2 regions of the Micrococcus sp. APC 4021 genome follow, and region 2 is predicted to be linked to the other one. Evidence: riboswitches for the same ligand, from Rfam matches in the RefSeq annotation. Region 2 holds a riboswitch; the other holds the start of a gene.
The links. Region 2 has a riboswitch for thiamine pyrophosphate ahead of QL983_RS09560 (FAD-dependent oxidoreductase). Riboswitches for the same ligand answer to the same signal wherever they lie in the genome.
Positions count from the first base shown of each region.

Region 1 (5,043 bases), on a different contig from region 2:
CTGCTCGAGCAGGGCGGTGAACACGTTGAGCGTGAGGTCGAGGTCGCGGTACTCCTCCATATCCAGGTTGATGAAGGTGTCCCGATCCCGGGCGAGCTCGAACAGCGGGGTGAGCCGCTCGGTGATGTCCGCGACGGCCTCGTCGAACGCGTAGGGCGCGTGCGGGGCGGTGGCGGCGGAGACCTTCACGGACACGTAGTCGACGTCGTCGCGGCGGATCAGCGCGGCGATGCCCTCGAGCCGGCGGTCCGCCTCGCCCTGGCCGAGGATCGCCTCGCCCAGCAGGTTGATGTTCAGCCGGGTGCCCTCGTCGCGCAGGGCCGCGATGGCCTTGCCGAGCTGTCGGTCCCGCGCGTCGACGATCAGGTGGGAGACCATGTGCCGCAGCACGCGGCGGGCCGTGGGGACGGCGATGCGCGGCACGAGCGGGGCGGCGCGGCCGCCGACGCCGAGGACGGCGCGCAGGGCCGGGGGCAGGAAGCCGGGGGCGCGGCCGGCGAGCTCCCGCAGCGCCCGGGCGGCGATCGCGGGGTCCTCGGGGCGGACCACGTGGTCCACGAAGCGCACGATGAAGTCGAGTCCGCCCGACTCCTTCAGGGCGCCCGCCAGCTGGCGGGCCGCGAAGTCGGCCTCGTGGTCCCGGGACTCGGCGAGCCAGCGCCGCACCTGCACGACGGCATCGTCGGCGAGGGCGTGCAGGTCGGCGGGGTCGGGGATCCCGCCGGTCGCGCCGAGGACCCGGTCGAGATCGTCATGGTCCTGGGCGGAGAACATCGCGGTCATGGCCGCACTCTGCACGTGTTCCGGGTCACAGGTCAAACCGCCGCGGCTTCCTGTCAGACGCCTATGCTCGATGGACATCCCCTCGCCGCGCGCCCGCGCGTCGCCGCCGTCTTCCCAGGAGCCCGTCCGCCATGGCCGCCGTCGACCCCGCCCCCACCGACGCGCGGGAGCGCCGGGACCTCGTCGTGCCCGTGCCCGGACCCGAGGACCCGCCCGAGCGGGCCTGGCTCGTCCTGCCCCACCGCCACCCGGTGCCGACGCTGCTGGAGGAGACGCGGGACGCCGTCGTGGGCCTGGCCGAGACGCTCGCCGCCGTGCTGCCGGTCACCGTGCTCGCCCACCCGCGCGACGCCGGGGCGGCGCGGCTGGTGCCCCCGGAGGTGGACCTGTTGCGCGCGCCCGTGGGCTCACCGCTGCTGGGCCGCACCGGGCCGAGCTTCGTCCGCCGCCCCGAGGGCCTGGCCGCCGTCGCCTGGCGCAGCGCCGCGGGACTGACCGGGACCGGGCCGCTCGACGGCGCGGCCGCGACGGCCGTGGCGGAGGCGGCGGGACTGCCGCTGCTCACCCCCCTGCTGTGCGCCCCGCGCGGGGCCTGGGTGACCGACGGCGAGGGGACGGCCGTGGTGGCCGCGGACCCCGTGCTGGACGGGCGGATCAACGGCGCGTGGACCCCCGGCCAGGTGGCCGCCGAGTTCGCCGCCCTGCTGGGGATCACCCGGGTGCTGTGGGTGCCGCCGGCACCGCGGCCGGACACCGGGCCGTGGGGCGGGCCCGGCCACCTGGCCTCGTGGGTGCGGCTGGGGGGCGACGGCGAGGCCGCCGTGCACTGGCGCGGCGACCGGTTCCACCCCGAGCACCCCTACGCGGCGGCGGCGCTGCGCTTCCTGCAGGGCGCCGACGACGCCGGCGGCCGGCCCCTGCGCGTGCGCACGGTGACCGGGGCGGCGCAGCCCGCCGAGTACGACCCGGCCGAGCGGGGCCCCCGCTCCCTCCTGGACACGCTGCCGCTGGGCGCGGCGGTGCTGCGGCCGGCGTTCGAGGACGCCGCGGGCGAGGAGGCCGCGGCCGCCGCGTGCGCGGCACTGCACCCGGGGCTGCCCCAGCTGTCGTTCCCCGCCCCGCCGCTGCTGCGGCTGGCCGGCGCGCTCAACGACCTGGTGCTGCTCCAGCCCCGCCCGTGACCTCCTCCGTCGCGGGGCCGTCGTCGTCCCCGCCGTCCGCGGGGGCGCGGTCCTCATCTCCCCCGTGCGCGTCGGAGCGCCAGGCCGCCGGGCGCAGCCGTTCCAGGAGCGAGGACTGACGGCGCTCCATCCCCTTCAGGTCCGAGGCGATGAGCGCATTGATCCAGCGGGCGTTCGGGTCGGCGTCGATCAGCACGGCCTTGGCCAGCAGCGTGCAGGGCAGCGCGAGGATGGCGCCGAGCGGGCCGAGGACCCAGGCCCAGAAGAGCAGGGAGAGGAAGCTGACGGTGGGGATCACGCCGATCGCGTCGCCGGCCACCTTGGGCTGGATCACGGACTGCAGCACGAAGTTCAGCACCGAGTAGCTGACCACCACCCACAGGAAGTCGGACCAGCCGCCCGCCGCCAGGCCCAGGACGGCCGGCGGCAGCAGGCCGATGATGAAGCCGATGTTCGGGATGTAGTTGGTGAGGAAGCTGAGCACGCCCCACACGAGCGCGAGCGGCACGCCGATCAGCATGAGGGCAATCACGTCCAGCACCGCCACGATCAGGCCGAACACCGTGGTGACCACCCAGTAGCGGCGCACGCCCTGGGCGAACTCGACCAGGGCGTGGCCGAACTCGTGGCGGGCGGTGCTGAGCAGGCGGACGCGGCGTTCGACGTCCATCGAGTCCATCGCGAGGAAGAACATGCCCATGATCACGGTGACGAGCAGGCCGAAGACCGCGTAGACGTTCGTGGCGATCTTCGTGATGGCGCTGACGGCCGTCCCGGTGACGGCACTCATGTCGATCGAGGCCAGCTGCTGGGACACCATGTCCGGGGTCACGCCGCGCTCGTTGAGCCAGTGCGAGACGTCCAGGACGATCTGCTGGAAGCGGTCCGCGTACTTCGGCAGCTCCGCCACCAGCTCGAGGCCGGACCACACCATCATGCCCCCGAACACGGCCATCACCGCGACGACCAGCAGGACGGTGGTGGCGGCCCCGAGCACGGGGTGCAGGCCCCGGCGGATGAGCCAGGCCTGCAGGGGGTAGGCCACGATCACGAGGTTCAGCCCCAGGAAGACGGGCGCCGCGATGGAGGCGATCCCCTGGAAGAACTGCACCACCAGCACCAGGCCCGCGAGCGTCAGGACGATCACCAGCATGCGCGGCCACATGCGGTGGGGGCGGCGGATGTCCCAGTCGGAGGCGGGGCTGGACGAGGCGGGCGGCGGGGTCACCCCCGCGGGCTGTGCGGCGCTCACGCGGGCAGTCTATGCGCGGGCCGGACGGGGTAGGGTCGGGACCAGTCCACATCGACAGGGGAGCGCCCGCGCGGCGCTGAGAGTGCGGTCCGCCGCAGACCCTCGAACCTGCTCCGGTCCGCACCGGCGAAGGAAGTCGAGTCTCCCGGTCGACGTCGTCCCGGGATTCCGGTGGCGGCCTCGTCCCGGCCCCTCCGCCGTCCCAGAGGAGAACCGCCATGTCCCGCACCCCGCACCGCGCCCTCGCCGCCCTCTCGGTGGCCGCCCTCGCCCTCACCGGCTGTTCGGTGTCCGGCTCGTCCGGCGACGGGGCGTCGTCGTCCGCCTCCGGCGCCGGCGGCGGCGAGCCGACGACGGTGACGATCATGACGCACGACTCGTTCAACCTGCCCCAGGAGCTCGTCCAGAAGTTCGAGCAGGAGTCCGGCTACACCCTGAAGACCACGGCCCCCGGCGACGCCGGCAGCGTGGTGAACCAGCTCCTGCTGGCCAAGGACGAGCCCACCGTGGACGGCGTCTACGGCGTGGAGGACCACTCGGCGCACCGCCTCGTCCGCGAGGGCGTCGTCGCCGAATACACCCCGCAGGACCTGCCCGCCTCCGCGCAGGACCGGATGGTGGAGGACCGCATGACCCCGGTGGACCAGGGCCAGGTGTGCTTCAACACGGATCCGGCATGGTTCGAGGCCCACGACGTCGAGGCCCCCACCTCGATCGACCAGCTCGACGACCCCGAGTACGCGAAGCTGACGGTCGCCACCTCCCCCGTGGCCTCCTCCCCCGGCCTGGCGCTGCTCGCGGCCACCACGGAGAAGTACGGCGACGACGGCTGGCAGGACTGGTGGCGGGGCCTGATGGAGAACGGGGGCAAGGTCGCCGACAGCTGGTCCGACGCCTACAACTCGGACTTCTCCGGCGGCGAGGGCAAGGGTCGGTTCCCGGTGGTGCTCTCCTACTCCTCCTCCCCCGCGTTCGCCCCCGAGACCGAGGTGATCGAGGACTCCTGCACCCCGCAGGTCGAGTACGCCGGCGTGCTCGAGGGCGCGAAGAACCCCGAGGGCGCGCAGGCGTTCGTGGACTTCATGCTCACCGAGGAGGTCCAGTCCGCCCTGCCCGAGTCGATGTACATGTACCCGATCGACGAGTCGGTGCAGCTGCCCGAGGAGTGGGCGCAGAACGCGCCGCTCGTCGAGGACGCCATCACCCCGGACCCCGCCCGCATCGACGAGCGCCGCGAGGACCTGCTGAAGGAGTGGACCGCCCTGTCCGAGGCCTCCCGGCGCTGATGTCCGCGCTCACCGAGGTCGCGGCCCCCGGCACGGACCTGCCGCGCCGGCGGGCCCGCGGCCGGGGGGACGGGCTCGGCCCGTGGTGGCTGGTGGCCGCCGTCCTGCCGGTCGCCTTCCTGCTCGTCTTCTTCGCGTGGCCCGTGGCGGCCATGCTCTGGCGCGGGATCGGCGGCGACGCCGACGCGTTCACCGGCGCCGTGGACCTCACCGCCTTCGGGGAGACCCTCGCCCGCGAGCGCACGTGGCGCATCCTCGGCCAGACGCTCGGCATGGCCGCCGCCGGCACGGTGGTCTCGGTGGCGCTCGGCCTGCCGACCGCGTTCGTGCTGCACCGGCGTCGCATCCCGGGGCGGGCCGTGCTCCGCGCCCTCGTGCTCGTGCCGTTCGTGCTGCCCACGGTGGTGGTCGGCGTCGCGTTCCGCGCCCTGCTCGCCCCCGGCGGACCGCTCGGCTTCACCGGGCTGGACCAGACGACCACCGCCGTCGTGCTGGCCATGGTCTTCTTCAACGTGTCCGTGGTGGTGCGCCAGGTGGGCGC
Region 1 covers NZ_JASDCZ010000016.1:10,907-15,949, forward strand. The annotation lists gene QL983_RS02785 (bifunctional proline dehydrogenase/L-glutamate gamma-semialdehyde dehydrogenase) at 1-783, opposite strand, end outside; gene QL983_RS02790 (agmatine deiminase family protein) at 915-1,964, shown strand; gene QL983_RS02795 (AI-2E family transporter) at 1,930-3,216, opposite strand; TPP riboswitch at 3,263-3,368, shown strand; gene QL983_RS02800 (thiamine ABC transporter substrate-binding protein) at 3,435-4,502, shown strand; gene QL983_RS02805 (iron ABC transporter permease) at 4,502-5,043, shown strand, end outside.
Region 1: another riboswitch for thiamine pyrophosphate. It lies ahead of QL983_RS02800 (thiamine ABC transporter substrate-binding protein); the one in region 2 lies ahead of QL983_RS09560 (FAD-dependent oxidoreductase).

Region 2 (5,043 bases):
GGCCGCGCAGTAGACCACCAGGACGCGGTCCTGCCCGGGCGCGTGGGCCGCCGGCTCCGCGAGGACGGCCTCGAGCGGGACGTGCCGATCGGCCACCGCCGCGGGGGCCTCGACCCGGCGCAGGCGGCGCTCCCAGTCCTCGCGGACGTCGAGCAGAGTCAGGGACGCGGCCCGGGCGGGGTCGGCGAGCAGGGCGGCCAGCGCGGCGGGGGCGATCTCCTCGCCCGCGGCGCCGCAGGCCTCCGCCGAGCCGGGGGCGCCGGCGTCGTCCGGGCGGGGGGCCTGGGCCGCGTGGGCGGACAGGTCCGTCACGGGGGTCCGCTCGGGGTCGGTCACGAGCCGCAGCTCACGGAAGCGCATCGTCAGGGCGTCCACGGAGAGGAGTCGCCCGACCAGGGGCTCACCCACCCCGGAGAGCAGCTTGATCGCCTCGGCCGCCATGAGGGAGCCGACGATCCCGGGCAGCACCCCGAGCACCCCGGCCTGCGCGCACGAGGGCACCTCACCGGGTTCGGGCCGCTCCGGGAACACGTCCCGGTACAGCGGCCCGCCCGGGGCGAACACGCTCACCTGCCCCGCGAACCGCAGGATCGCGCCCCACACCACGGGCACGCCCGCGATCTCGCACGCGTCGGCCACGAGGTAGCGGGTCGCGTAGTTGTCCGTGCCGTCGAGCACGAGGTCCACGGCGCCGACCCGCTCGAGCGCGTTGGCCGCGGTCAGGCGTTCGCGGTGCTCGACCACGCGCACCTCGGGGTGCAGGCCGCGCATCGTCGCGGCGGCGGAGGCGGTCTTGGGGCGGCCGAGGTCCGCCTCGGCGTGGATCACCTGGCGGTGCAGGTTGGAGCGGTCCACCACGTCGTCGTCGATCACGTGGACCTCCCCCACGCCCGCGGCGGCGAGGTAGGTCAGCACGGGCGCCCCGAGGCCGCCGGCACCCACCACGAGGACGCGGGAGCGCAGCAGCGCCAGCTGGGCCTCGGGGCCGAAGCCGTCCAGGCTCAGGTGGCGGGCGAAGCGCTCGAGCTGGGTGTCGGACAGTGCGGTGAGGTCGCGGGGCTCACGGGCGGCGGGGTCCAGCGCGGCGGTCACCGCTCGTCCTCCTCGGCCGTGACCCGCCCGGCCATCGGCGAGGAGGCCAGGGCGTGCTCGCGGCGCGGGATGCGCCCGGCACGGCGGGCGTGGAAGCCCGCCTCGAGCGCGAGCCGGCACGCGTGGGCCATGCGGGCGGGCTCGGCGGCGCGGGTGATCGCGGAGGCGGCGAGCACGGCGTCGCAGCCGGCCTCCATCGCCAGGGCGACGTCCGAGGCCGTGCCCACGCCGGCGTCGAGCACGATCGGCACGGAGGCGCGCGAGACGATCAGCTCCAGGTGTGCGCGATTGAGGATGCCCAGCCCCGAGCCGATCGGCGAGCCCAGCGGCATGACGGCGGCGGCGCCGGCCTGCTCGAGACGCAGCGCCATGGCGGGGTCGTCCGAGGTGTAGGCCAGGACGGTGAAGCCGTCGGCGGCGAGCCGCTCGGTGGCCTCGAGGGTCTCGACGACGTCGGGCAGCAGGGTGCGCTCGTCGGCGATGACCTCGACCTTCACGAGGTCGGTCTCGAGCGCCTCACGGCCGAGCCGGGCGGTGAGCACGGCGTCCCGGGCGGTGTAGCAGCCGGCGGTGTTGGGCAGCACGTCGATGCCGAGGCGGTCCAGCAGCGCGACCAGGCCGTCGCGGGTGTCCGCGGACCAGCGGCGCAGCGCCACGGTGGTGAGCGTGGTGCCGGAGGCGACGAGGGCGCCCTCGAGCGCCGTGAGGTCGGTGATGCCGCCCGTGCCCATGATGAGCCGGGAGGCCAGGTCGTAGCCGCCGATCCGCAGCGGCGGGATCGCGGGGGCGGCGGGCGGGGTGCGGTGCTCGGCCATCGCTCAGCCCCCCTGCACCGCGGTGACGACGTCGACCTCGTCCCCGGCGGCCAGCGCCCGGGTGGCCCAGGCCGACCGGGGCACGACCTCGCCGCCGACCGCCACGGCCACGCCGAGCCGCCGCCCGTCCGCGGCGGCGCCGTCGTCGCCGATCGCGCGCCCGGTGACGTGCGCGACGACGTCGCGGACGGTGGCCACGGCCAGCTCGGCGGGCTCTCCGTTGAGGGTCAGGGTGAGGGTGCTCATGCGATCTCCTTCAGGCGGGCGTGCAGCAGCTCGAGGATCCGCCCTGCCGCCCAGGGGGCGAGCAGGATCCCGTGACGGTGGAAGCCGGTGGCGACGACGGCGCCCGGGGCCTCGGGCACGGCGAGCACGCGCGGGGCGTCGTCGGGGGTGCCGGGGCGGGCGGCGGTGGTGATCTCGACGAGCTCGCACTCGCGGACGGCGGGCAGGATCGCGGCGGCGTCGGCGAGCAGGTCCAGCACGGCCCCGGCGGAGGTGCCGGCCAGGCCGTCCTCGCGGGCCGAGGCGCCGACCACGAGGGTGCCGTCCGCGCGGGGCACGAGGTAGACCTGGCGCCCGTGGACGAGGCCGCGGACGGTGCGGGTGATCAGGTGCGACTCCCCCGGCAGCAGCTGCTCGGGGCGCACCCGCAGACGCAGCACGTCGCCGTGGACGGGGCGCAGCGGGACCTCGACGGCGGTGGCCGCGCCGCCGATCCCGCGGTGGCCCAGGCCCGCGGCGAGGACCGCGCCGTCGGCGGTGAGGACGCCCCCGTCGGCCAGCGTGAGGCGCACCCCCTCGCCCTCCGGGCCGGCGGCGGTGACGCGTCCGGCCACGAACCGGGCGGCGGGTCCGGCGCCGACCGGGAGCGGGCCGCCGTCGGGTCCGGTCTCGGCGCGCAGGGCGGCGACGCAGGCGGCGGCGAGCCGTCGCGGGTCCACCTGATGGTCGTCCGGGGCGTCGAAGCCGGCGGCCAGGCCCGGGGCCAGGGCGGGCTCGGCGCGGCGCAGCGCGCGGACGGAGACGGGCTCGACCCGGCGACCGAGGATCGAGGCGTGCTCGAGCACGTGGTCCCAGGCGCGGGCGTCCGAGGGGTCCGCGGCCACGATCCAGGCGCCCTGTGCGAGGAAGCCCGTCTCCACATCGGTGAAGGCGGCGAGCAGGTCCACGAGGGCCGGGTAGGCCTCCCAGCCGGCCTGCAGCAGCGGGGCGAGGTCGTCCTGGCTGAACTGGGTCTCGGCGAGCGGCGCGAGCATCCCCGCCGCGGCGTGGGTGGCCCCGGCCACGGCGTGCGGGCGCCCGGCGGCGTCCAGCTCGGGGGCGATCAGGGTGACGGCGTGGCCTGCGGCACGCAGACGCACGGCGGCGGTGAGGCCGATGATCCCGGCCCCGACGACGGCCACGTGCACGGACCGGTCCTCCTCACGGCGGCATGACCCGCATCGAGTGGTGATGGTCGGCCGCGCCGGCGCGGTGCGCCCCTGCGGCCCTCTCAGCCCGGCGTGTGCGGCCCGGGCTCCCATGGAACAGCGGCCAGTCTGCCACAGTGGGCGCATGCACTCCCCCGATCCGCTCCTGATGACCGCGGCCGGCCGCGACGACGGCGGCACCGGCCCCGGCGCGCGCCGCCGCGCCCGCCTCGCCGCCTCCCGGCTGTACGTCTGCACCGACCTGCAGCGGTTCCTGCGCCCGGACGGCACGCTCGACACGGCCGCGTTCGCCGACTTCTGCGCGGCGGCGTTCCGCGGCGGAGTAGACGTGATCCAGGTGCGGGACAAGGCCGTGGACGTGGCGGTCGAGCTGGCCGCGTTCGCCACGCTCGTCCCGCTGGCCCGGGAGCACGGGGCGCTCTCGGCCGCCAACGACCGCGCCGACGTCGCCGCCCTGGCCGGGGTGGACGTGTTCCACACGGGCCAGACCGACCTGACCACCGCGCAGTGCCGCGCCCTGCTGGGCCCGGACGTGGTGCTCGGCCGCTCGTGCCACACCGAGGCGCAGGTGCGCGGCGCCCGCGCGGAGGACGGCCTGGACTACTTCTGCACGGGGCCGGTGTGGGCGACGCCCACGAAGCCGGGCCGGGCCGCCGTCGGACTGGAACTGCCGACCCTCGCCGCACGCCTGGACGCGGAGGACCCGGCGGGGGCGCGGCCGTGGTTCGCCATCGGCGGCGTCGACGCGGACCGGCTGCCCGAGGTCCGCGCGGCCGGGGCGGAACGGATCGTGGTGGTCCGCGCCGTGACGCAGGCCGAGGACCCCGAGGCCGCGGCCCGGACCCTGCGCGCGGGCCTGCCCGGCTGACGCGCCCCGCGGGGAGGTCACGGACGGGCCGTCCTGATGGTGTAGAGTCGACGAGTCCGCAACGCGCTCGACGCGTCGCGACCCCCGCCTCCGTAGCTCAGGGGATAGAGCGTCTGCCTCCGGAGCAGAAGGCCGCAGGTTCGAATCCTGCCGGGGGCACGAGCGAACAGAGCCGGACCCCCGTGGCGACACGGTGGTCCGGCTCTTCTGGGTTCTGCGGACCCGGACGCTCGAGCGGAGCGGGAGGTCCGGGTCACCGGCATTCGAGGCGGGAAATCGACCTCATGGGACGTCCCGAGGTGCGTATTCGCCGGATTTCCCGCCTCGAACGTGTCGAAGCCCGGAGGTCCCGCCCTCAGCCCCGCTGCGCATGACCGTGGTCGACGGGCCCGTGCCACGTCGGCCGCGAGGCGTCCCCGACCGCGAGCGCCTCCCCCGCCCGCATCGCGTCGGCCAGCCACGGCTTGGCCCGCTCGAGTGCGTCCTCCCAGCTCAGGCCCGCCCCGGCCAGCGTGGCCAGGGCCGAGGAGAGGGTGCAGCCGGTGCCGTGCGAGGCGCGGGTCGTCACGCGCGGGCCGCGCACCTCGTGCACGGCCCCGCCCACGCGCACGACGGCGTCCGGCACCTCCGCCGCTGCGGCCTCGGGCGCCTCGGTCTCGTCCAGGTGCCCGCCCTTGAGCAGCACCGTCACCCCGTGCTCGGCGGCCAGGCCCCGCGCCGCGTCGAGGGCGGCGTCCCAGTCCGTCGCGTCCCGCCCGGTCAGCCGGGCCAGCTCGGGCAGGTTGGGTGTCACCAGGTGCGCCACCCGCAGCAGCCGGGCCCACGCGGCGCGCCC
Region 2 covers NZ_JASDCZ010000119.1:1,895-6,937, forward strand. The annotation lists gene moeB (molybdopterin-synthase adenylyltransferase MoeB) at 1-1,092, opposite strand, end outside; gene QL983_RS09550 (thiazole synthase) at 1,089-1,907, opposite strand; gene thiS (sulfur carrier protein ThiS) at 1,911-2,153, opposite strand; gene QL983_RS09560 (FAD-dependent oxidoreductase) at 2,150-3,319, opposite strand; TPP riboswitch at 3,313-3,443, opposite strand; gene thiE (thiamine phosphate synthase) at 3,465-4,208, shown strand; tRNA gene QL983_RS09570 (tRNA-Arg) at 4,295-4,367, shown strand; partial or broken gene QL983_RS09575 (bifunctional hydroxymethylpyrimidine kinase/phosphomethylpyrimidine kinase) at 4,564-5,043, opposite strand.